4 regions of the Nostoc sp. FACHB-133 genome follow, and region 4 is predicted to be linked to each of the others. Evidence: predicted binding sites of a transcription regulator. Region 4 holds the regulator's gene; each other region holds the start of a gene.
The links. The regulator NtcA, encoded in region 4, controls nitrogen genes in cyanobacteria. The targets are predictions, from matches to a motif close to TNTGTANNNNNNNNTACANA.

Region 1 (5,388 bases), on a different contig from region 4:
TTGACTGAAAGCGTTCTCGTAAGAGTAGCCGCTACGCGTCTATGGATGCAATACACTTTGACCTCTCTCCAAACCTCTTTATTAAAAGGAGAGAGGCTTTTAATTTTACTCCCTTTCCCTTCAAGGAGAAGAGACTGGGGCTACCGCTATGGTATATGCGTTATAAGGATTAGCCTGTCTTTATCTGAGAAAGCAGAGTTTAAATTTGTGATTTTATTTTCCGAGTGTTTCCGGAAGCAAGGGAAAATTTCAGTAATGGTAAGAGTTGAAGTAGTGAGAACTCTAGACTACTCTATGCCGACTATATCTTTGTTTTAGACCGAGGTATTATTGTTGAGCAAAGCACTCATCACAAACTCATGGCAATTGATGGTTTTTACTAGCATTTAGCCCAAGTGTCACAGCATCCGTAACCTCTACTTGAAAATTTTTTCAAAGATAAAAACATAGAGAAGTTACTTTTGAATAAAATTGACAGGATTATACTTTCTAATATTTTACAGATTTAACCTACTACATATTTTTATTCAAAGCATCTTACCACACATATTGATAACAATTAAAACTATAGCAATTCGCTTTGATTTTTGTTCGCGCAGCATGGCGTAGCTATATTTACTTGTGTGGTTAGGCAAGAAGTAATAGAAAAGAGTTTTTCAAAAATAAAATATGGATGCTATAGGCTAGCTGTTATTAATAGCTAAATAATCATGAAATATTCACGATTGGTTTACAGCGATTTTATTTAGATACATTGAATCTGTAGTTCTTGTAAATCAAGAGCCATCAGAATAATAAATATTATTAACCAATTGAACTTATTAATAAAATAGGCTCAATGCTATGGCTGCGAATGTTTTTTATTCTTTAGCAGTTACTATTTTTAGAAGTTGTTTTACATCATAGTTAATGGTAGTATTTTCTAGCGACTCGACAATAATAAAGGGTTTAAATTGAGATTGTGTGGGGGGTCAGACCCCTCACAAATAAGCAAGGGAGGACAAAATTAAAAGTTGCACAATAGGCAAGTACGTATCGAAATGCATTCAGTAAATTTAACTTAAAAATCTACTAACTTCGTAGATGACATTAACGACAAAAAATAGTATATATACGAATGACGTTGTTAAAGCTCAAGAATAAATAAATTTTTTCTACTACTCAAAAAAATATGAAAACTTGCCGGAAATTGCTTAATTAACCAGTAGTAAGAAATACAGGCGTTTTAACAGAGAAAATTGATTGAATTAAAATCGATAAAGTTTCAGAGGATAAAACTGCATCTACCAAGAGCTACGCCTAGACTTTTGTCCTACCAGTCAAATGAGAAGACAAAAGATAAATTTTTACCTTTCAGTTACTAACAAGTAAAAGCTACAGTTTCCTCAATTCATCGGAGGGAATCTGGATAATTAGGAATGAGCAGCCAACAAACTTGCTTAAAAACTTGATTGTTTTTAATCAAAGGTTAGTTCATGAAAATAATCATCAGGTCAAATGCAGTCGAAACCTCAAGCCAAGGGGACAGTTCAGCAATGAATCTATATAATTTGTATCCCTACTACAAGCTAGCTCTTGCCCAAACTAGTTTACTAGGGGAGTTATCAGCCAAAATCACTAAAACTCTGCTTAATAGCACCAAGGTAAAGCTCAAACAGCAGAGAAGTTTCAGTCTGTATCTTTACCGCTCAAAGCTGCGGGAGCTAATGAGAACTTGGGAAAGTTATGTACGCATCTGTTGATAGATGGATTTTTAGCCCTCGTCAACATCCAACACCGCCAAATTGCTGATAATTTCCCGAAAGCGATTTAACAGCTGCAAAAAAGTTAGTGCAGTTTGTAAACCTCAATTGAAACGCCAACAATCGCAGAAACTGAACTAGTTTACTTCATCCAAAATAATTAAACACTATGATGAATCAAGACATTGCTGGTATTAGTAGTAACTTAGATACAACAGTAAAGGCTCAACAATTTGATAAAGTAGTTGAAGCGATTATTGCTGGAAAGTACTCCTGGGCATGTGTTTTAATGCTACGTTTTGCTGGTTATAATCCTCTCCATTACATTCCGTACCGTACCTACAACCGATTGCTGAAAGAAAACTCTCAAACCAACAGAACAAAACAACAGCAAAGTGAAAATCTAAAAATGCTGAAACATGCTAATGATTCAAGACCTGCTTATCTTGAAGTAGTTGGAAAGCAAAAAACAGAAATCCGTGGCGTTAGTTTAGACCAGAAATTGGGATAGACAATTAACAAACATTAATCAAGGAAATCGCCATTAACTCAAGATATGTCCTTGAAAAGCTGTGGAGCCAATTAAAAAATAATTTGGAATCAAGAAATTCTACCCTAGAGTTGATTGAGTATCTGAAAGCCTGCCATGCTAATTTAAAATTGATCGCATGGTAGGTTTTCTATCGCAGTGATTAATTTAATATTTTTTTGCAAAAATCTGCCAAAATGGCAAATATATACTGATGACATTGGTAAACTAATAAGAACAGCAATTTCAACCACAATAGAGGTGATTGGCAGCAAGCAAGTTAATTTAAAAACATAAAATCAATGATTAGTTCTGACTATGAAATAAATCAAACTGATTACAAAAGTAGTCAGCATTTCATGGAGTAAATAACTCCTATTCCAAGGCAAATGATGCAACCATTGCTAATGGTGGTTCTTTTTCTGAGGAAGTCTGAGCAAAAAGAATTTGGGGAGGTGGATTCCCCCAATCCAAATTTTACACAACTTTCATTGACTGCAGACGATGTGAGTAATGCTTAGAAAACTTTCTATCTTGTGATTGGTGTTGCTTTATTTAATAAAGCAAACGCTTAACACCAATAACAGGGACGGAAACAGGAAAGTTATGGTGAAATCGTTGTCTTGGCTGGTAGAACTAGTAGGTCATACGCTTCTCTTTCAACTATTGTAATCCTAGTCCTCCCAACCTGGATTATCTCTGCTTTCTAAATTTTCAATTTATATAGTAAATACTGGAAGTTCAAAACTTGAAGAGCTTCCAGTATTTTTATGTGTAAATAAAAATAGGGTGAGCAATTTGCCCACCCTATTTTTTGTAGAGAATGGTTAATCCAACAATGAATTAAACCTTAGCTAATTCTGGGGTAGGACGCTTGCTGTTGCGAATTGATGTAATAGCCTCAGCATAATCTTTAGCATTAAATACAGCTGAACCTGCGACAACCGCATTAGCTCCTGCTTCTAAAACTTGCCAAGTATTATTTGCCTTCAACCCTCCATCCACTTCAATCCAAGGGTCAAGACCGCGTTCATCACACATTTGACGCAGCTTGCGGATTTTGGGTAACACACCAGGGATAAAGCTTTGACCACCAAAACCAGGGTTGACGCTCATAATCAGTACTAAATCGCACAAATCTAGAACGTATTCAATTAGCTCTAGAGGACTACCAGGATTAAGTACAACTCCAGCTTTCTTACCAAGCTCTTTAATTTGCCCCAAGGTACGGTGCAGATGTGGAGAAGCATTATGTTCACAGTGTACGGAGATAATATCAGCACCCGCTTTAGCAAATCCTTCTACATACTTTTCTGGCTCCACAATCATCAAGTGGACATCCAGGGGCTTGGTTGTAACTGGACGAATCGCCTCCACAATCAGAGGGCCTATCGTAATATTAGGTACAAAACGACCGTCCATTACATCAACATGAATCCAATCTGCTCCGGCTGCGTCTACGGCGCGAATTTCGTCACCCAGACGGCTAAAATCGGCTGATAGGATAGATGGAGAAATTACAATGGGCTTTTGAGATAGGTTTTGGGTCATGGCTAGTGGGTTTTTAAGCGTCCTCGTCTGTAAGCATTGTAACAAAACATTGAGCAAGACTCATAACTTTGATCCCGGCTTTTTTGGAAGATAGGGAATAGGGTACAGGTTATAGGGTAGAGGGTACAGGGTACAGATTCCCTATCACCTGCTACCTGTAACCTCTCCCCTAATTTCATCACCAATGACTAATGACCAATGACTAATGACAAATAACAAATGACTAAAAAACTAACCTGGATAATTTGGGGATTAAGTGCTTCTTGTCTGAGTGCGCCGGTAATTGCTTCGGTTTTAGAATCTGCTTTGGGAACTAACGGTATTGATGCTTTGAAGCTGCACCAAGCTCCTTATAATTTAATCGGTCGTAAGATTGCTATTGGTCAAGTGGAAATTGGTCGGCCGGGAATGTTTGGGTGGGATAAGGCGGTGTCTAAAAATCGCGCCATATCTTTAGCGGGAGTATTCTTACGCAATGGGCCAGCAAAGTCTAATAGCGGTGTTGACCCTCACGCCTACAATGTTGCTGGTGTAATGGTAAGTAAAGACAAAGCTTTGCCGGGAATTGCTCCGGGAGCAAGATTGTATTCGTCTGCGGTGGGTTCCACTAAAAGCATGGGTCAGCCAGAAGAGTGTTTATCAGCCCAGCACATAGCGCTACAAAATGGTGGCGATGTCCGTGCCATTAATTTTAGCTTTGGTGAACCTCTCAGTCGCGATCCTAGACCAGAGGCTATTTTAGACGGCAATGCTTTGCTAACTTTATGTGTTGACTGGTCTAGCCGTGTTCATGATGTTTTGTATGCGATCGCAGGCAACCAGGGTAAAGGCGGTATTCCTATTCCTACAGATAATTTTAACGGAATGAACGTGGCTTTTTCATCCCGTCGAGGGGGAATTTTTAACAAAGTAGATGTGGCTAATCTGGCGGGTGCTAACCAAGGAGTGAGTGGCAGGCTAGCTGGAAGGGAATTTGATATTGGTGGCCGCCGCGCTATCAGTTTAGTTGCTCCTGGGAATAATATTCCCTTACTCAATCCAGATGGCAAATTGAACAAGGTTACAGGTACTAGTTTTGCAGCACCTCAAGTTACGGCTACCGTTGCTCTATTACAAGAATTTGCTGACCGACAGATACGGACAAAACAACCCCACTGGAGCATTGATGCTCGGCATCATCAAGTAATGAAAGCTGTATTGCTGAATTCAGCAGACAAAATCCAAGATAGTGGCGATGGCTTACGGTTGGGAATGAGTCGGACGCTAATTGATAAACAAAATCAAAACTGGCTAGATTCTGATGCTTATAAAGATCCAAAGATTCCCTTGGATGCTCAAATGGGAGCGGGTCATTTAAATACATTTCGCGCTTATCAGCAATTGAGTGCTGGTCAATGGCAGCCATCAGCTACAGTGCCAGCTATTGGTTGGGATTATCGCAAAGTGGATGTTGGAGCATCTGTTGACTATGTGTTAGCAAAACCATTAAAGCAGGGGAGTTTTGTTGCTGTCACCCTAAGTTGGGATCGATTGGTAGAACTCAATGATAAAAATACAAACCAACAA
Region 2 (5,388 bases), on a different contig from region 4:
ATCTAAAAACACTAATTCCCCATTTTTTAACATGACATTGGGTAGCAAAATCCCATCACCTAAATCTTGCTCTTCTAAATTTAAAAGTAAATCATGACCAGTTAGTAATCCGGTTACACTGATAGTTTGTCCCCAATAATCACTACATAAAGCCCGCATATTGACCTCTAAACCTTCAACACAATTTAAGCGTTTCAAAATTGGTTGAAATGCTTTTTCTACGGCGTTGCCCACTACCCAGGTCAATTTTCTTTGAGGATATACTTTTGGCGGGAGTAATTCTGCTGCAACGGTGGCAAATTGCTTGATAAATAGTTGAATCGAACCAACTCCGTTATCAATTTGGGGATATTCTTCATATTCAGACTCACTGGGTAATTCTTCACCTGCAATCAAAAACCACTCATCGGCTAACCAAACAACGCTAGAACCAAATTGTTGGCGAAATTGCCGTGAGAGCATTTGCACTTGAGAAATCACTTCTTGAGCTTTTTCTCTAGTTACAGGGATAAGTTCATCTTCTGGAGGGCGAAACCGTGTCAACCCAACTGGCACAACTGCCACTGATGCCACCGTCGGGACTTCACCAGTATGAAAAGAAGTTAAATCTTTGAGAGTTTGTTCCAGATGTTTGCCATCATTTATACCAGGACAAACAACAACTTGAGCATGAATTTGTAGTCGCCTTTTTTGAAACCACTTCAGTTGTTGCAAGATTTGTCCCGCACGCTGATTTTTTAGCAGCCTAATTCTCACATCAGCTTCTGTCGCATGAACAGAAACATACAACGGAGACAAGCGCATTTGCTCAATTCGCTGCCATTCTCTTTCTGGCAAATTGGTCAGGGTAAGATAAGAACCGTATAAAAAGCTCAGACGATAATCGTCGTCTTTTAAGTACAAACTAGTGCGCTTACCTGGTGGCTGTTGGTCGATAAAGCAAAATGGACAGCGATTATTGCACTGAATTAAACCATCAAATAGGGCAGTTTCAAATTCTAGCCCCAAGTCTTGATCGTAATCTTTTTCGATTTCCAGGGTATGGGTTTTACCAGTAGCATCTAAAACTTCTAGTTCTAAAACTTCATCAGCACACAAAAACTGATAATCAATTAAATCGCGGGGACGCGTACCATTGATTGCAACAATCGCATCCCCAGCCTCAAAGCCAATCTCTGCGGCTATTGAGTCTGGTAGAACCTTGGTTATTCGGGCGGGATTAATATTCATGGGGCATTGGGCATGGGGCATTGGGGAGGCAGTGCGGTCTTGGGGAAACCCCAAGTGGAGCAACTGCCATCATGGGGCATTGGGCATTTGCGTTAAACAAATGACCAATGACAAATGACTATTATTTAATTATCCTTTCCAACCTGCTGCGATCGCAGCTAAAATGGCGCTACCGAATGCTAATCTATACCAAACAAAAACCAAAGTATTCTTGGTTTGCAAGTACTTGATCAAAAATGCAATTGATAGGTAGGAAAAAATAAAGGTTGAAATAATCCCTATAATTAACAATCCCACAATGTTATCTGGCAACTCGTGGGCTTGAAATAATTTGAAGATTTTCAAACTTTTATACAGTGTAGCAATGGTAAGAGTTGGAAACCCTAACAAAAATGAGAATTTCGCTGCTGTATCGCGTTCTAATCCTAAAAATAAGGCAGTCGTCAACGTCGAGCCAGAACGAGATACACCTGGAATCAAAGCAAGTGTTTGTCCCAATCCAACTAAAATACCATCCCGAATTTGCAGTGAATCAAAACCTCGCTTGCGAGTACCAATTTTTTCTGCCAAAGCTAGTAATAGTGCCATGATGATTGACATGATGGCAATAATTAATGCACTCTCTGGTAGAATGTCTTTCAAAAGAAAGCCGAAAATTAAGGCAGGCAATGTTCCGACTACAATACCGACCAGAATTTTCCACTCCTCACGTTGCCAATCTTTCTCTTTGAATGCTTCGATTCCACCTTTGATAATACTAGAAATCAGCGACCAGAAATACCCCACAATTGCGATAACACTGCCAAATTGAATGGCATCAACAAAATCTTTAGAACCTAGTTCTTTCCAACCAAATACTTTGGTAAAAATTAGGAGATGTGCAGTACTGCTAATAGGTAAAAACTCTGTAATACCTTGAACAATACCCAAAATAAAAGCTTGAATAAACTCCATACCAATTAATACCTTTTTCCTGTTCTAGACATGATTATGAACATTGTCTAGATGATGATGTTGCTTTATATACTCTCTACTGCACCTAATATCTTATAGAAAATTCGATTTTACCGATCAATAACATCATCTAAGACGCTGACCATGTTCTTACACCCACCTAAATAAGTCAACGAAATTTTGCCAGTTCATCAAACTTTAATATTTAGCGGACTGATGCCGTTTACAAGAGGCAAAGGGGCAGGGGAGCAGGGGGAAGGGGAGAAAAACCACGCACAAGGGGTAGAGCTTCAACCCTCGGTATATTTGGAACAAGAGGGCTTTTGCCCACAAGCAGGACAAAGCTGACAAACTGACAAAGTAAAATTTTTTTTCTTGTCTCTCCCTGCTCTCTGCCCCGCACTCCAGGAAATGTCTGTATAATTACAATGCCCCAGGGGGGGATTTTAAAATGTGATATCTTAAATAAGATAAAGTTTAGTAACAAATATTAAAAACTTTGATTAATAATACACTGTCCTCCTACACTGCTTCTACGCCTTCTATTGATACTGAGTTGGATTTGGCTGATACTGGGCAGAATGGCATCAGGCAATTGGAATCTGCACTCTCCTTTTCTCCCTCTTTGCCCTTATCTATTTCTGCCCGACAAAATTGGTTAGTGTTTGCGGCGGCGGTGTTTTTGGTATCAGTGCCAGTATTTGTTGAAGCACCAATAGTGCGATCGCTACCAACTCTCAGTTTAGCGCTGACAGCATTTTGGGTGTGGCTAAGTTTTACCTTAATGTCACGTCCTGCAACTTATGTCTGGGGCGATTTGCTCTTAGGATTTAGCTGGAGTTGGTTAGCAGGAGCGATTTATTGGGGCTGGTTACGTTGGGAACCTGTATGGCATCTACCAGTAGAATCTATAGGCTTACCGTTTGCTTGTTGGTGTCTAGCGAAGAGTTGGGGCAAGGTTGGTAGCTGGTTTTATTTAGGATCTTTACTCGGTACAATTTTAACAGACGTATATTTTTATCTAGCCGACTTGATGCCTTATTGGAGGCAAATTATGAGAGTGGATGCAGATTTAGCACCACAAATCTTACAAAATGCCCTGATGCAAGTACAAACACCTTGGGGACAAACTTGGGCCATAACTCTCGCTTTAGTGCTATTAACAGTGGGGGTTTTAGCTTTAGGTGGAAAGCAAAGACAGTGGTATGCCTTTGGTGGCGCAGTTTTAAGCACAATTTTAGTAGACAGCCTATTTTTGTTAGCTGCGATCGCAGCGTGAAGAAAGCAGGATTCACAAGATTGCAATGATCTTCTAAGTTTCTCTTAGCAAAACTTTTTCCAGTCAGTTTATGGCACATCAAGAATGATGCTGTAGATAATTAATTAGTTAAGAAATATTACATAATAATCCATCAGCCTCAAGTCTTCTTGCTAGGTTATTCGGTATTAGACATCAGACGGCTTCATGTCTACTTGGAAGTTAAAATCAGCCACCCCGAAAAGATTTCGTCTCGTTGCGAATGCTACCGAGATCATTGATAGAAGGCTATTACAGCTATAGAGACACTCTGATCGCGAGAAAAATTTTTGCTAAAACCCCAGTCAAACCCAGTAACGGTAAATATTGTGGATATTAATACGCTGTATATTAGTTTCTGATGACTGCTGTGTTAATTAAGCTATCAAGTTTTGTCTTTTGTCTTTTGTCCTTGGCGCTCTCACGTAGACGCAATAGCGGCTTCCCGCAGGGTATGACTAATGACTAATGACTAACGACCAATGACCACTGTTAGCTTAAAACTTTTATTTCTGTTTGATGGAAAGAGGTAGAAAATCGTGAAAGGATTGGCGCGTTTATTAACAGTGTTTAGTTTGTTACTTGGTTGCTGGGGATGGTTGGGAACAACTCAGATAGCCCAAGCTGCTAGTTTCAACAGTTTTGCTCTTCCTCAAGTGCCAATTCTGGCAATTGAGCGACAGAATCGAGCAGATAAGAAGCTAGGAACGGAATTTGGTAAAAAAATTGATTTGAATAATACCAACGTCCGAGCTTTTCAACAGTATCCAGGGCTTTATCCCACCTTGGCTAAGAAAATCATCACAAATGCTCCCTACAAAAATGTAGAGGATATATTGGATCTTCCAGGATTGAGCGATCGCCAAAAACAAACTCTGCAAGCCAACTTAGATAAGTTTACCGTGACAGAACTAGAGCCTGCCTTCAACGAAGGAGATGATCGCTTTAACAACGGTATCTACAGATAAGTTGCAGTTGTAGCCAATAGCACCCCACTCCTGATTCAAGGGAGTGGGATTATTCTATTAGAAATGAGGTGGGACAAGGAGGACAAGGGAGACAAGCTGACAAAGTAAAATTTTTTCCTTGTCTCCCCCTGCTTCCCCTGCCCCCCCCCGCTTCCTTTCCCTTGCCCCCTTCCCCCTTCCCCCTCCCCCATTACCTTGCCTCAGATAGATATTCCTAGCCAATTTGATGTCTTAGTAGTCGGCGCTGGTGCTGCTGGACTATACACAGCGCTGTGTCTACCAGAGTCCTTGCGAGTCGGCTTGATTACCAAAGAAACTGTTGCTTTGTCCGCTAGTGATTGGGCACAAGGTGGTATAGCCGCAGCCGTTTCCCCGGAAGATTCTCCCACGCTACACATTGAAGATACAATCCGGGCAGGTGCAGGTTTGTGCGATCGCACCGCTGTAGAATTTCTCGCCCAACTTGCCCCTAAATGCATTCAATCCCTAGTTGACTTGGGGGTTGCTTTTGACCGTCATGGTCAAACCTTGGCTTTAACTTTAGAAGCTGCCCATTCTCGCAACCGTGTTCTCCACGCTGCTGACACTACAGGCAGGGAAGTTACAACCACTCTCACCGCCCAAGTATTACGTCGCCCGAATATTCAAGTCATTCAGCAAGCTTTGGCTTTGAGTTTATGGATTGAACCTGAAAGCAATCGCTGTCAGGGAATAAGCTTGTTTTATCAAGGTAAAATCACATGGATTAAAGCGGGTGCTGTGATCTTGGCAACTGGTGGCGGCGGTCAGGTATTTGCCCAAACCACTAACCCAGCTGTGAGTACTGGTGATGGGGTAGCGATCGCATATCGGGCTGGGGCTATCCTCCGCGATTTGGAATTTGTGCAATTTCACCCCACTGCCCTAACAAAACCTGGTGCTGATCGCTTTCTCATTAGC
Region 3 (5,388 bases), on a different contig from region 4:
GCTACAACAAATCGCAATTGGGATGAGGCAAACTACCACTATCTATCAGCAGCCCTTGCCGTGGTGCGTGGGATTTTAGAAAATCATACAGCAAAAGAGCAAAATCAATCTGTAGAGAAAAATCAAGAGAATTTACAGCAAGCGTTACAGAAAGCGGCTGCTGCAATGCCTTCGCCATCCGCATTGGAGAGAGTATGCAAAATATTTAGCCTCTCATCCTTTGAACGTGATTTGTTGCTGTTGTGTGCAGGTATGGAGTTGAATGGAGATTTTGCTAAATTGTGTGCCATAACGCACGGAGATTTACAACGAGCTTACCCAACTCTAAGTTTAGCTCTGTCCGCTTTACCTAATGTCCACTGGGATGCGATCGCTCCAAATGCTCCCTTACGTCATTGGCGGTTAATTCAAATTGGTGATGGTCATGCCTTAACTCTCAGTCCCGTTAGAATTGACGAACGGATTTTACATTATCTCACGGGCATTCAATATCTTGACGAACGATTAGCTGGCATCATTGAACCATTATCAGAGGTTAGCGATTTAGTCCCCTCGCACCAAGATTTAGCAGAGCGAGTAGCAGCAGTTTGGTCGCAAGCTGAGAAAATTAATAGCTTACCAATCGTGCAGCTATCTAGTAGCGAAACTACTAGTAAACGCGCCATTGCCGCAACCATTTGTCAACTCCAAAGTTTAAGTTTGTGGGTAATGCCTGCACAACTGATTCCCTTAGCACCTAGTGAGTTAGATAATCTGATTCGCCTATGGACTCGTGAGACGATTTTAAGTAAGTGTGCGTTACTCATAGACTGCAACGAACTAGATAATAATGATATGGTGCGTCTGAATGCGATCGCTCGTTTTATCGAACGCACCAAGGGCTTTTTAATAGTTACGAGTCGAGAACGGATTGGACTAGGACAACGCCTAGTAGTTAATTTTGACGTACATCAACCAACTAGCAAAGAACAAGGTACAGTTTGGCAAGATGCCCTAGGTTCAATGGCATCACAAATGAACGGGCAAGTTAAAACCCTAGTGGATCAGTTTCACCTAAGTGCAGCAACCATCCGGGCTGCTTGTGCAGAAGCCGCAGGACAGTTAGCACAAAAACCAGACAACGATATCACTAGCATTTTATGGGATGCCTGTCGTGTGCAAGCACGTCCGCGCTTGGATGAACTCGCCCAAAGGATTGAGCCATCTGGTGATTGGGAAGATTTGGTATTGCCAGAGGCACAGAAACAAGTTCTCCGAGACATTGCGGCTCATGTCCGGCAACGCAGTACTGTATATAACAATTGGGGTTTTGCTGGCAAGAGTGCTAGAGGATTGGGAATTAGTGCTTTATTTGCAGGTGCTAGCGGCACTGGTAAAACCTTGGGGGCAGAAGTACTCGCCCATAAATTACGCCTCGACCTTTATCGCATTGACCTATCATCGGTAGTTAGCAAATATATTGGCGAAACAGAGAAGAATTTGCGCCGGGTATTTGATGCTGCTGAACAAGGCGGGGTGATTTTGTTATTTGATGAAGCTGATGCTTTATTTGGCAAACGTAGTGAAGTTAAAGATGCCCGCGATCGCTATGCCAATATTGAAGTTAGCTATCTGTTGCAACGGATGGAAAGCTACCCAGGTTTAGCAGTCCTAACTACGAACTTAAAAAGTGCAATTGATACAGCCTTTCTGCGCCGGATTCGCTTCGTGGTGCAATTCCCCTTCCCCGATACAACACAACGAGCCGAGATTTGGCGGCGCGTCTTTCCCGCCGACACCCCAACCGCAGACTTAGATGCTCTGCAACTAGCCCGGCTAAATGTCGCTGGAGGTAACATCCGCAACATAGCCTTAAATGCAGCTTTCCTCGCCGCCGATGCTGGGGAGGCAGTGCAGATGAAACACTTATTGCGGGCTGCTCAGACGGAATATAGCAAGTTAGAGAAGCCTTTAACTGATGCGGAAGTTGGGGGGTGGATGTGAAGAGGGGAGAAGGCAGGGGGCAGGGGGCAGGGGGCAGGGGGCAGGAGGTAATTTTAGAAGTTGCCAAATTATTTTGCAAATATGCAACGCCATATTTGATATGATGCGTGATTCGTGGGTTTTGTAACTCACCTAAGTGAAGAGTTGTAGCCAGTGTGATTGGTTCACGTTAGAACAACTTGAAGCGGTGCTTGCCAATCTAAATGCAACTTGGAGTGAGCATTACCGCTATTAATGGCAATTTCTACCCAGCCGTGACTGCAAACTAAAGCTAGTATCTCTCCCACGTTGACATCACTGTAAATTTTACAACCTGGTATACTCAACCCAGCAGCTTGCACAGACCAAGTTTTGCCTTGTACGTAACTCGCTGGAATATTGCTCACTAGGTTGCCAAAGTGGTCAATATATTGAATGCAACCCACTACACCATTGCTTGTCTGCTTGCACTCGTCTATATCCAGTTTGACCAAACTTCCTGGGTCAATTTCTTGTCCTAGTTGTTTGAGGGAGACACCACTAGCAAGACTAGCTGCCACTGGTGCAAAAATATCTCTACCGTGAAAAGTTTTGCTTGGTTGAGGAGTTCGCCAATAGTTAAGATTTGTAAGTTCCACGGCTGCAATCGCCGGACTTTGACTAAGTACGCCGCTAAAGATACCATTATCTGGGCCCACTAAAAACCCTTGAGCAAATTCTACTGCGATCGCTCGTCGCTTGCTTCCCACACCCGGATCAACTACTGCCAGATGCACTGTCCCAACGGGAAAATAGGGATAAGCATTCATCAGGCAAAACCTGGCTGCGGCGATGTCTTGCGGTGGAATTTGGTGCGTTAAGTCTATCACCCTCAGCCTGGGGTTGGCTTGGGCTATGACTCCCTTCATTACGCCTACATAAATATCGTGATCGCCAAAATCGCTTAGAAAAGTCATGAGTCGTTGTTGACCTATCCGCTGCTCAGACATCTTTCTGTTAAAATATACAATAAGACATAAAATTCTGTAGCAACAGCTACAAAATATATGCTATGTTAACAATACCAGACATAAAGTGAAAGATTAAAGAAGGTAATCACTATGAATCAAGGTAGACTACAAAGTGCAAGGAAAGCACAAGAAGCTCATAGAGAGAATATTCAAAAAAGCCTAGAGCATCGCCTGCAAGTAGCCAAAGCAAAGGGCGACGAACAGCTAATCCGTCAATTGGAAGCTGAGATGAGGTATTCCAGCTAAATCAAGTTTTCATTGTTCTTAGTTTGTTGTGTAACCCGCTACGGCGGGTTTTTTTGTTAACGATTTTTGCGTAAGTTCTGTAATTATGCGGACATAATAGCTCAATTTGATGTCATGGCATTACTGCAACCGCAAAGCGTAATGGTAAAACTCTTCATTCTTAATGTAATCTTGCGCTTCATAGAGTTTTTGCGCGGTTATGTTAGAAATTTGAGTAGATAGAATTACTCGAATTGCTCCACTTTCTTTTGCATATTCTTCCGCAGCACTCATCAATAATTTTGCAATTCCTCTACGGCGATGCGACTCTTCTACATACAAATCGTTCAATATCCATACTCGTTTCATCGACACTGAAGAAAAGCTGGGATAAAGCTGAGTAAATCCAACTAATTTCCCATTGTCATTAGCTGCAAATACTACTGAATCATTATTGTTGAAACGTTCCTTGAAAAACTCTTTGGCAGCTTCAAGGTTTGATGTCTGATTGTAAAAAATACGATATTTATCAAATAGTACTGAAACACTTTCAAGATGATTAATATTAGCTAAGAAAACTTCCATTAATTCTCCTTATAATTTACATGCAATACTGTTCTGTTAAGTTAAATGGTAGATGAAACCAAGAAAAATATTTGCTTTCTCAATTCAAGTCGTTAATCAGCATTGCCCACCCTACTTGTATTGGAGTTACACTAGGACTTTGGCTAATGGATATAAAGATGGATGTAATTACAAATGAATTTAATAAATATTTTTCTAAATGGAAAATTACCTTGCCAGAAGAGAATATACAAAAGCGTCAGAAAGGTTCAATTTTTCAAGCTGGTTGGAAGATAAATTTTATTTTTGGGATAAAAGATAATGCTGAGTATCTTGAGTATTACGCTATCCATAGAATGACCAATGATCGTCACATCATAATTTATGAAAATGGAGAAAAAGAACATTTAGAGTGTTTAGAGCCTCCTTTAGAATACAGTCCAGCAATTGATGAAAGGCAAAGGGAGCATAATAAACATAACAGAATAGTTAAAGAAGAACTGAGCTATAAAGGCTTACTTTAACTTTCTATACCCCCCTTGCACTTTGTTAAGCTTTTGGTTTATGAGTCGAAGCAACGTGCAATTCTTTCAACTGTTTAGCATCTACACTCGAAGGTGCATCTGTTAACAAACAACGTGCTTGTTGTGTCTTCGGAAAAGCAATAACATCTCGAATGGATTCTTCCCCAGCTAGCAACATTACCAAACGATCTAAACCGTAGGCGATGCCACCATGCGGCGGTGTACCATATTCAAATGCTTCTAAGAGAAAGCCAAATTTACTTTGTGCTTCTTCAGGAGATAAACCAATTGCTTCAAACACCTGCTGTTGAATTTCTCGCTGATAAATCCGTAGACTTCCACCGCCAACTTCCACGCCGTTGAGTACTAAGTCGTAAGCTTGGGCGCGTGCAGTTTTTAAGTCGCTTAAATCATCAGGATGGGGTGCTGTGAATGGGTGGTGTAGTGCTTCTAGACGTTTTTCGTCCGCATTCCACTCGAACATTGGGAAATCTGTAATCCACAGCAAGTTGATTTTTTCTGGATCGATTAAGTTAAATTCTCTAGCGATCGCTTGCCGTAATCTATCTAAAGTTTTATTAACTGTAGCAGCATCACCAGCCCCAAACAAGAGCAAATGTCCAGCTTTAGCACCTGTACGGCGTAAAATTTCTTGTTTTTGTGCTTCGCTTAGGTTATCTTTAATCGCGCCAATGGTATCAATTTCGCCATCATCTCTGACACGGATATAAGCTAAACCTTTAGCACCGACTTCGCTGGCTTCTTTAAATAAGTCACCACCTGGTTTAATGCGGACATTAGAAATTACATCGTTACCGTTGGGAATGGGGAGGATTTTAACGATACCGCCATTAGTAACAGTATCCCGAAAGACTTTGAAACCAGAATCTTTGACAATATCTGAGACATCAACTAATTCCAAACCATAGCGGGTATCTGGTTTATCACTACCGTAACGTTCCATCCCCTCAGCGTAAGTCAGACGGGGGAAGGGACGCTGTAACTCGATGCCTTTAACTGTTTTGAAGATATGGCAAACTAAGTTCTCGTTTAGTTCGATAATTTCTTCTTGGGACATGAAGCTCATTTCCATGTCCAACTGG
Region 4 (5,388 bases):
TTGGCCAATTTTTTTATCGCGTTGTTCTATGGCTTCTTGACGGTTAGCCAGTTCGCGATCGCGTTTTTCAATAGCTGTTTTGGCTTCGTCAATCGCTTTTTTCGCTTCAGCATACAGTCGTTGTCGTTCTGTCTTCAGTAGTTCAACTGCCGCCTGTAGCTCTTTTCTTTGATTGGAAACGCTTTGCAACTCAGCTATAGCTTTTTGGTACTGAGTTACAACTTGTCCTAACTGACCTTGAGTACGTTGGAGTTGAGTTTGAGTTTGAGCTTGTTGACTAATGGTGCGGTTCAACTGAGCTTGTGTTTGGAGTTGTTTGGCATTTGCTGCCTGTAAAGACTGATTAATTGCCTGTAAGTCTTGTTGTGCTTTTGCTTGGGCAATTCTTGCTTGATTTAGCTCACTTTCTACCTGACTTTTCTGAGTTTCTGCGGTTTTTAGCTGTTCCCGCTTCTGTCTGAGGTCTGTTTGAATATCTTCTAATTCAAAGACTCCCTTTCGCAAACCTTCATCGGCAGCGAATAAAATTCCTAATGTTGATGCTGAAATCAAACCGCCCGTAAAAATAGTTACCACTACAGCAGTATTTTTCGGACGAAGCTTAAAAAGTGAGAGGCGGGCTTTGCCAACTCGTGTGCCGATGCGATCGCCCACGGTGGCAATTACGCCTCCCAAGATTAAAATTGCTGCGATGAGGATGTATCCGGTGGTCATCTTTAGCTACCGAAATCCTTCCAGATACAGCCTACTACTTTTAAGCATTGTCTGCGGAGAAGTGGAAGTTGGCAATAGCTGAAATTATTCAATTTTAGATTTACCTCTAGCTATTAGTGTCATCTTTCAAAATAGAACACGCGCCGATTCCCCTTTCTCCGATTGATTTTATGTGAATTGCCTACTTAAGGTAACAGGTTTATGCACAGTAATCTTCTTTTTGTGGATAGAAATCATCTTTTTCTCACGCAAATCCCCTAGTAGCCTAGTAACGGTAACACGAGTTGAACCAATTGCTTCTGCGATCGCCTGATGAGATAACTTCAGATCAATAGTGATCCCATCTGCACAAGGAACGCCAAAATCCCGACAAAGAATTAACAAAAAACTCACCAACCTAGAACCCATATCTCGGTGAGCGAGAGTTTCAATCATCATCTCTGTTTGTAAAATGCGCGAAGAAAGACCCCGCAGCATTAACATTGATAATTCTGGATTTTCCTTGAGTGCTTGCTCTACTTGTTCAATTGGGGCTGACAGTAATTCCACAGGTGTAAATGCAACCGCATGGTAAAACCTATCCGACTTATTTCCTGTCAGCAATGACAAAACACCAAAAACACTATTTTCCCGAAGCAATGCTACTGTTATTTCCTCTCCTGCCTCGTACACCCTAGAAAGTTTAACAGCACCTTTCAAAAGAAAATAAACTCGTTCGGCAGGATCGCCAGGAAAAAAGATCGTTTTATTGCGTTCAAACGTTTCCACAACTGGCGGAAACGCCCCGGTCGCCATCTGACGAAATACATTTGCTAGGGCTTTATCTTGTGTCACGATCATCTCCCTTCCCCTACCCAATGCCGGAAAAACAAAAACTGATTACCTAAGAATACACCCGAAAAATGAATAAAGCACCGTCAACCTTTCTGTACTTTCCTATACTCAAACTAATCGCTTCATAACTGTTTGTTTATAATGATACATAATTGTTGATCCTTTCAGCTACTAATTGTTGATAAGTAGTTCCAATAACTGTATTAAAAAGGGTTTTTTAAAGAACAAATAAAGATATCTTGAGAAAATCTTTAGGAAAAATCAAGATTTTTGTCATAGCAAACACCCTTCTCAATATTCATTTTTGCAAATCCTGTATAAAACAAAGACAAACGTGCCTCAGATTCTAGTATGCTCCTAATGATCGATCGCATTAACAATTTCTATGCTGAATCTGACTGGAAAAAATGCTCTTGTTACAGGTATTGCCAATAACCGCTCGATCGCCTGGGGCATCGCCCAACAGCTGCATAAAGCCGGAGCAAACCTGGGTATTACCTACCTGCCGGATGAACGCGGCAAAATGGAGAAAAAAGTTGCGGAGTTGGTAGAACCCCTCAACCCAAGCTTATTTCTTCCTTGTAATGTCCAAGATGAAGAACAGATTCAATCTACCTTTGAGACAATTCGTGAGCAATGGGGGAAGCTAGACATTCTGATCCATTGTCTGGCCTTTGCCAGTAAAGACGATTTAAGTGGAGACTTTAGCCAAACCTCTCGTTCTGGCTTCAACACTGCCTTAGAAATCAGTACTTACTCGCTGGTGCAGTTAAGTGGTGCAGCGAAACCTTTGATGACTGAGGGAGGTAGTATCGTCACGCTGACATATTTAGGCGGTGTCAGAGCAATTCCTAACTACAACGTTATGGGAGTTGCTAAAGCAGGGTTAGAAATGAGCGTGCGTTACCTAGCTGCTGAACTAGGGCCACAAAATATCCGCGTCAATGCCATCTCCGCAGGCCCCATCCGCACCTTAGCATCTTCAGCAGTTGGTGGAATTTTGGATATGATCCATCATGTCGAAGAAGTAGCTCCCCTGCGCCGTACTGTCACTCAGCTAGAAGTGGGTAATACTGCCGCTTTCTTATGTAGTGATTTGTCCAGTGGTATTACCGGACAAGTTCTATATGTAGATGCAGGATATGAAATTATGGGAATATAAGATAATTTGGGCATAGGGCATTAGGCATTGGGCATTGAGTATTAAAATTCTTGTCCATTCCCTATGCCCCAAGCCCTATGCCCCATGCTCTATTCCCAATGCAAATTAGCAAAGTTAATTCAAACTACGACCAGTCAACTAAAACCCCTCGGATTGCCACTGTTCACCGTACTACTGGTGAAACTGATGTACAAGTTACCATCAATCTTGATGGTAGAGGAACTTGCACGGCAGCAACAGGCATTCCGTTTTTGGATCACATGTTGCATCAAATTGCCTCCCACGGGCTGATTGATATAGATGTCCAAGCCAAGGGAGACTGGGAAATTGATGACCATCACACCAACGAAGATGTAGGTATTACTTTAGGCCAAGCTTTCAACCAAGCACTAGGCGACAGAAAAGGTATTGTCCGTTTTGGTAATTTTCTTGCGCCATTGGATGAAGCTTTAGTTCAGGTAGCGCTAGACTTTTCTGGACGGCCTCACCTCAGCTACGGCTTGCAAATTCCTACCCAGCGCGTAGGAACCTATGACACCCAACTCGTGCGCGAATTCTTTGTGGCACTGGTGAACCATAGCCAAATGACACTCCACATTCGGCAACTGGATGGCATTAATTCCCATCACATCATAGAGGCGACATTTAAAGCCTTTGCAAGAGCAACACGGCTAGCAGTGGAGATTGACCCCCGTCGTGCTGGTCTAATTCCCAGTTCTAAAGGCGTTCTCTGAAAGTAGTCAAATGGGGCATTAGTTATTTCCTCTCTAGTTTCCAATCCCCAATAATTGACACACGGCTTGGTGATGGTTATTATCAGCCTACTAGATAACTTGTAATTAATACCAAGCTGATAATTAGTGGTTGAACCAAGATGAAGTCTGTTGCAGATGACCCTGATTCTCAACTTAATACGGTAGACACTCCACCAGTAGTCCTAACTTCTGAGTTGCGAAAAGTCTATCGCACTGGTTTTTGGCTAAATCAAAAAGTCGTATCTCTCAAAAACTGTTCTTTAAAGGTTTACAAAGGCGAAACCTTTGGGTTGCTGGGGCCAAACGGTGCTGGTAAAACCACCCTTTTAAAATTGTTGCTGGGAATTATTCATCCCACTTCTGGACGGGGATTGTTATTGGATAAACCTATAGGCGATCGCAGTGTTAAGCAACATATCGGCTATTTGCCAGAAAATCCCTATTTGTATGACTATCTCACTGGCTGGGAATTTTTGCAGCTAGCTGCTGGACTATTCCAAATTCCCCAAAGTGTCCAACGCCAACGCATTCCCCAACTGCTGGAATTAGTGGGTTTATCCCAAGGTGATGCTCGCAAAAAACTTTTACGCCGCTACTCAAAAGGAATGCTACAGCGTGTTGGTATGGCACAGGCGCTAATTAACGAGCCAGATTTGGTTTTTCTCGATGAACCAATGTCTGGTCTTGATCCGGTAGGACGTTACCAAATGCGGGAAATCATCTTGGCACTAAAAGCTGCTGGAAAGACGATTTTTTTCAATAGCCACGTTCTTAGTGAAGTAGAGCAGATTTGCGATCGCATTGCCATCCTTGCTCAAGGTGAACTAATTTGCTCTGGTTCCCTTAATGAACTTTTAGGCGTAGACAACACATATTATGTAAAAGGTCAAGGTGGTGACTGGGAAATTCTCAAAAAATGGATACCCACTCTTAGATTTGAACCTGATGGTTCCTGGCAAGGTACACTACAAGACGATTACTATGATTTCCTCGCTAGTGTTCGTCTGATGGAAGGTAAAATTATTGCCATGAACTTGTCGCGTTACTCCCTAGAAGAGTTTTTTATTCAACAAATTCAAAGAAAAAATAACTCTGTTAGTTAATTTTGTTGTCAAATACTCAATTTTAGATTTGTTTGAGCAACGTATATACCTGGTATCTTTTTACAGAATAATCTTAAATTTCCGCATTTTTGAGTTTGTCTTTGCTCAATCCAACTCACAAAAAACTAAATTTCGACCTTTTTTCAAGGTTATTTGTAGTTAATCAATAATGGAGTTCATAATTTTTGCAAAAATTACTACTAATAGAATATTTAGAATCACAGTTTAAGTGTCATTTAATTGACTTTGGTAGAAATGCGTTATTCGTAAGTACCTATTTACATAACAGACAATTTTTTATATAAACTGCGTTTATCTCCGTAAGTCACATATTTTTTGAGAATTCACATATTCAAGTTTGCTCAACTTTAAATTAACTTCACTAAAAATTCAAATTCAATAAACAAATTTCCTCCGGAAAATTACACTTTTCGGGGAAAATAAGAGTGTTGGGGAACTTGAATACTTAGGTATAGTCAAAATAAAAATGTTTAGACAGTACTTTATTAATCGTAGTTTCAGAATCTAAGGTAAATATGCTTAACACAAGTTTGTTTAAATTCCTAACTCAGCCAGTTGTGGGTGTGGCTTTGTTAAGTGCTGTCAATGTCGCTGTGCCATTTGCGAGTCTAGCTCAGGGACAACCATTACCACCAACTACACAAACACCAAGCACACAAACACAATTAGATACTAATTATTCATTAGGAGGCGGCGATCGCATCCGGGTAAATGTATTTGAAGTACCTGAATATACAGGAGAATACCAAGTTCCCCCAGGTGGAGCAATCAACCTACCTTTAATTGGCAGTGTGTCAGT

Region 1: a site for NtcA is predicted at 3,849-3,868, ahead of rpe (ribulose-phosphate 3-epimerase). Genes of this name have one in related genera too.
Region 2: a site for NtcA is predicted at 2,662-2,681, ahead of H6G86_RS21415 (DUF3120 domain-containing protein). Genes of this name have one in related genera too.
Region 3: a site for NtcA is predicted at 2,985-3,004, ahead of H6G86_RS29910 (SAM hydrolase/SAM-dependent halogenase family protein). Genes of this name have one in related genera too.

What each region holds. Positions count from the first base shown of each region.
Region 1 is NZ_JACJSH010000007.1:151,470-156,857, forward strand. Features, by position in the region: gene H6G86_RS08415 (hypothetical protein) at 1,476-1,742, shown strand; gene H6G86_RS08420 (HetP family heterocyst commitment protein) at 1,915-2,253, shown strand; gene rpe (ribulose-phosphate 3-epimerase) at 3,115-3,822, opposite strand; gene H6G86_RS08430 (S8 family serine peptidase) at 4,042-5,388, shown strand, end outside.
Region 2 is NZ_JACJSH010000027.1:4,300-9,687, reverse strand. Features, by position in the region: gene H6G86_RS21425 (TIGR03279 family radical SAM protein) at 1-1,230, opposite strand, end outside; gene H6G86_RS21420 (undecaprenyl-diphosphate phosphatase) at 1,360-2,184, opposite strand; gene H6G86_RS21415 (DUF3120 domain-containing protein) at 2,684-3,463, shown strand; gene psbU (photosystem II complex extrinsic protein PsbU) at 4,021-4,449, shown strand; gene nadB (L-aspartate oxidase) at 4,645-5,388, shown strand, end outside.
Region 3 is NZ_JACJSH010000055.1:22,760-28,147, reverse strand. Features, by position in the region: gene H6G86_RS29915 (ATP-binding protein) at 1-1,983, shown strand, start outside; gene H6G86_RS29910 (SAM hydrolase/SAM-dependent halogenase family protein) at 2,148-2,951, opposite strand; gene pirA (arginine synthesis PII-interacting regulator PirA) at 3,063-3,218, shown strand; gene H6G86_RS29900 (GNAT family N-acetyltransferase) at 3,339-3,782, opposite strand; gene H6G86_RS29895 (hypothetical protein) at 3,929-4,285, shown strand; gene aspS (aspartate--tRNA ligase) at 4,311-5,388, opposite strand, start outside.
Region 4 is NZ_JACJSH010000051.1:32,649-38,036, forward strand. Features, by position in the region: gene H6G86_RS29050 (DUF3084 family protein) at 1-714, opposite strand, end outside; gene ntcA (global nitrogen regulator NtcA) at 883-1,554, opposite strand; gene fabI (enoyl-ACP reductase FabI) at 1,934-2,710, shown strand; gene hisB (imidazoleglycerol-phosphate dehydratase HisB) at 2,809-3,444, shown strand; gene H6G86_RS29070 (ABC transporter ATP-binding protein) at 3,585-4,568, shown strand; gene H6G86_RS29075 (polysaccharide biosynthesis/export family protein) at 5,105-5,388, shown strand, end outside.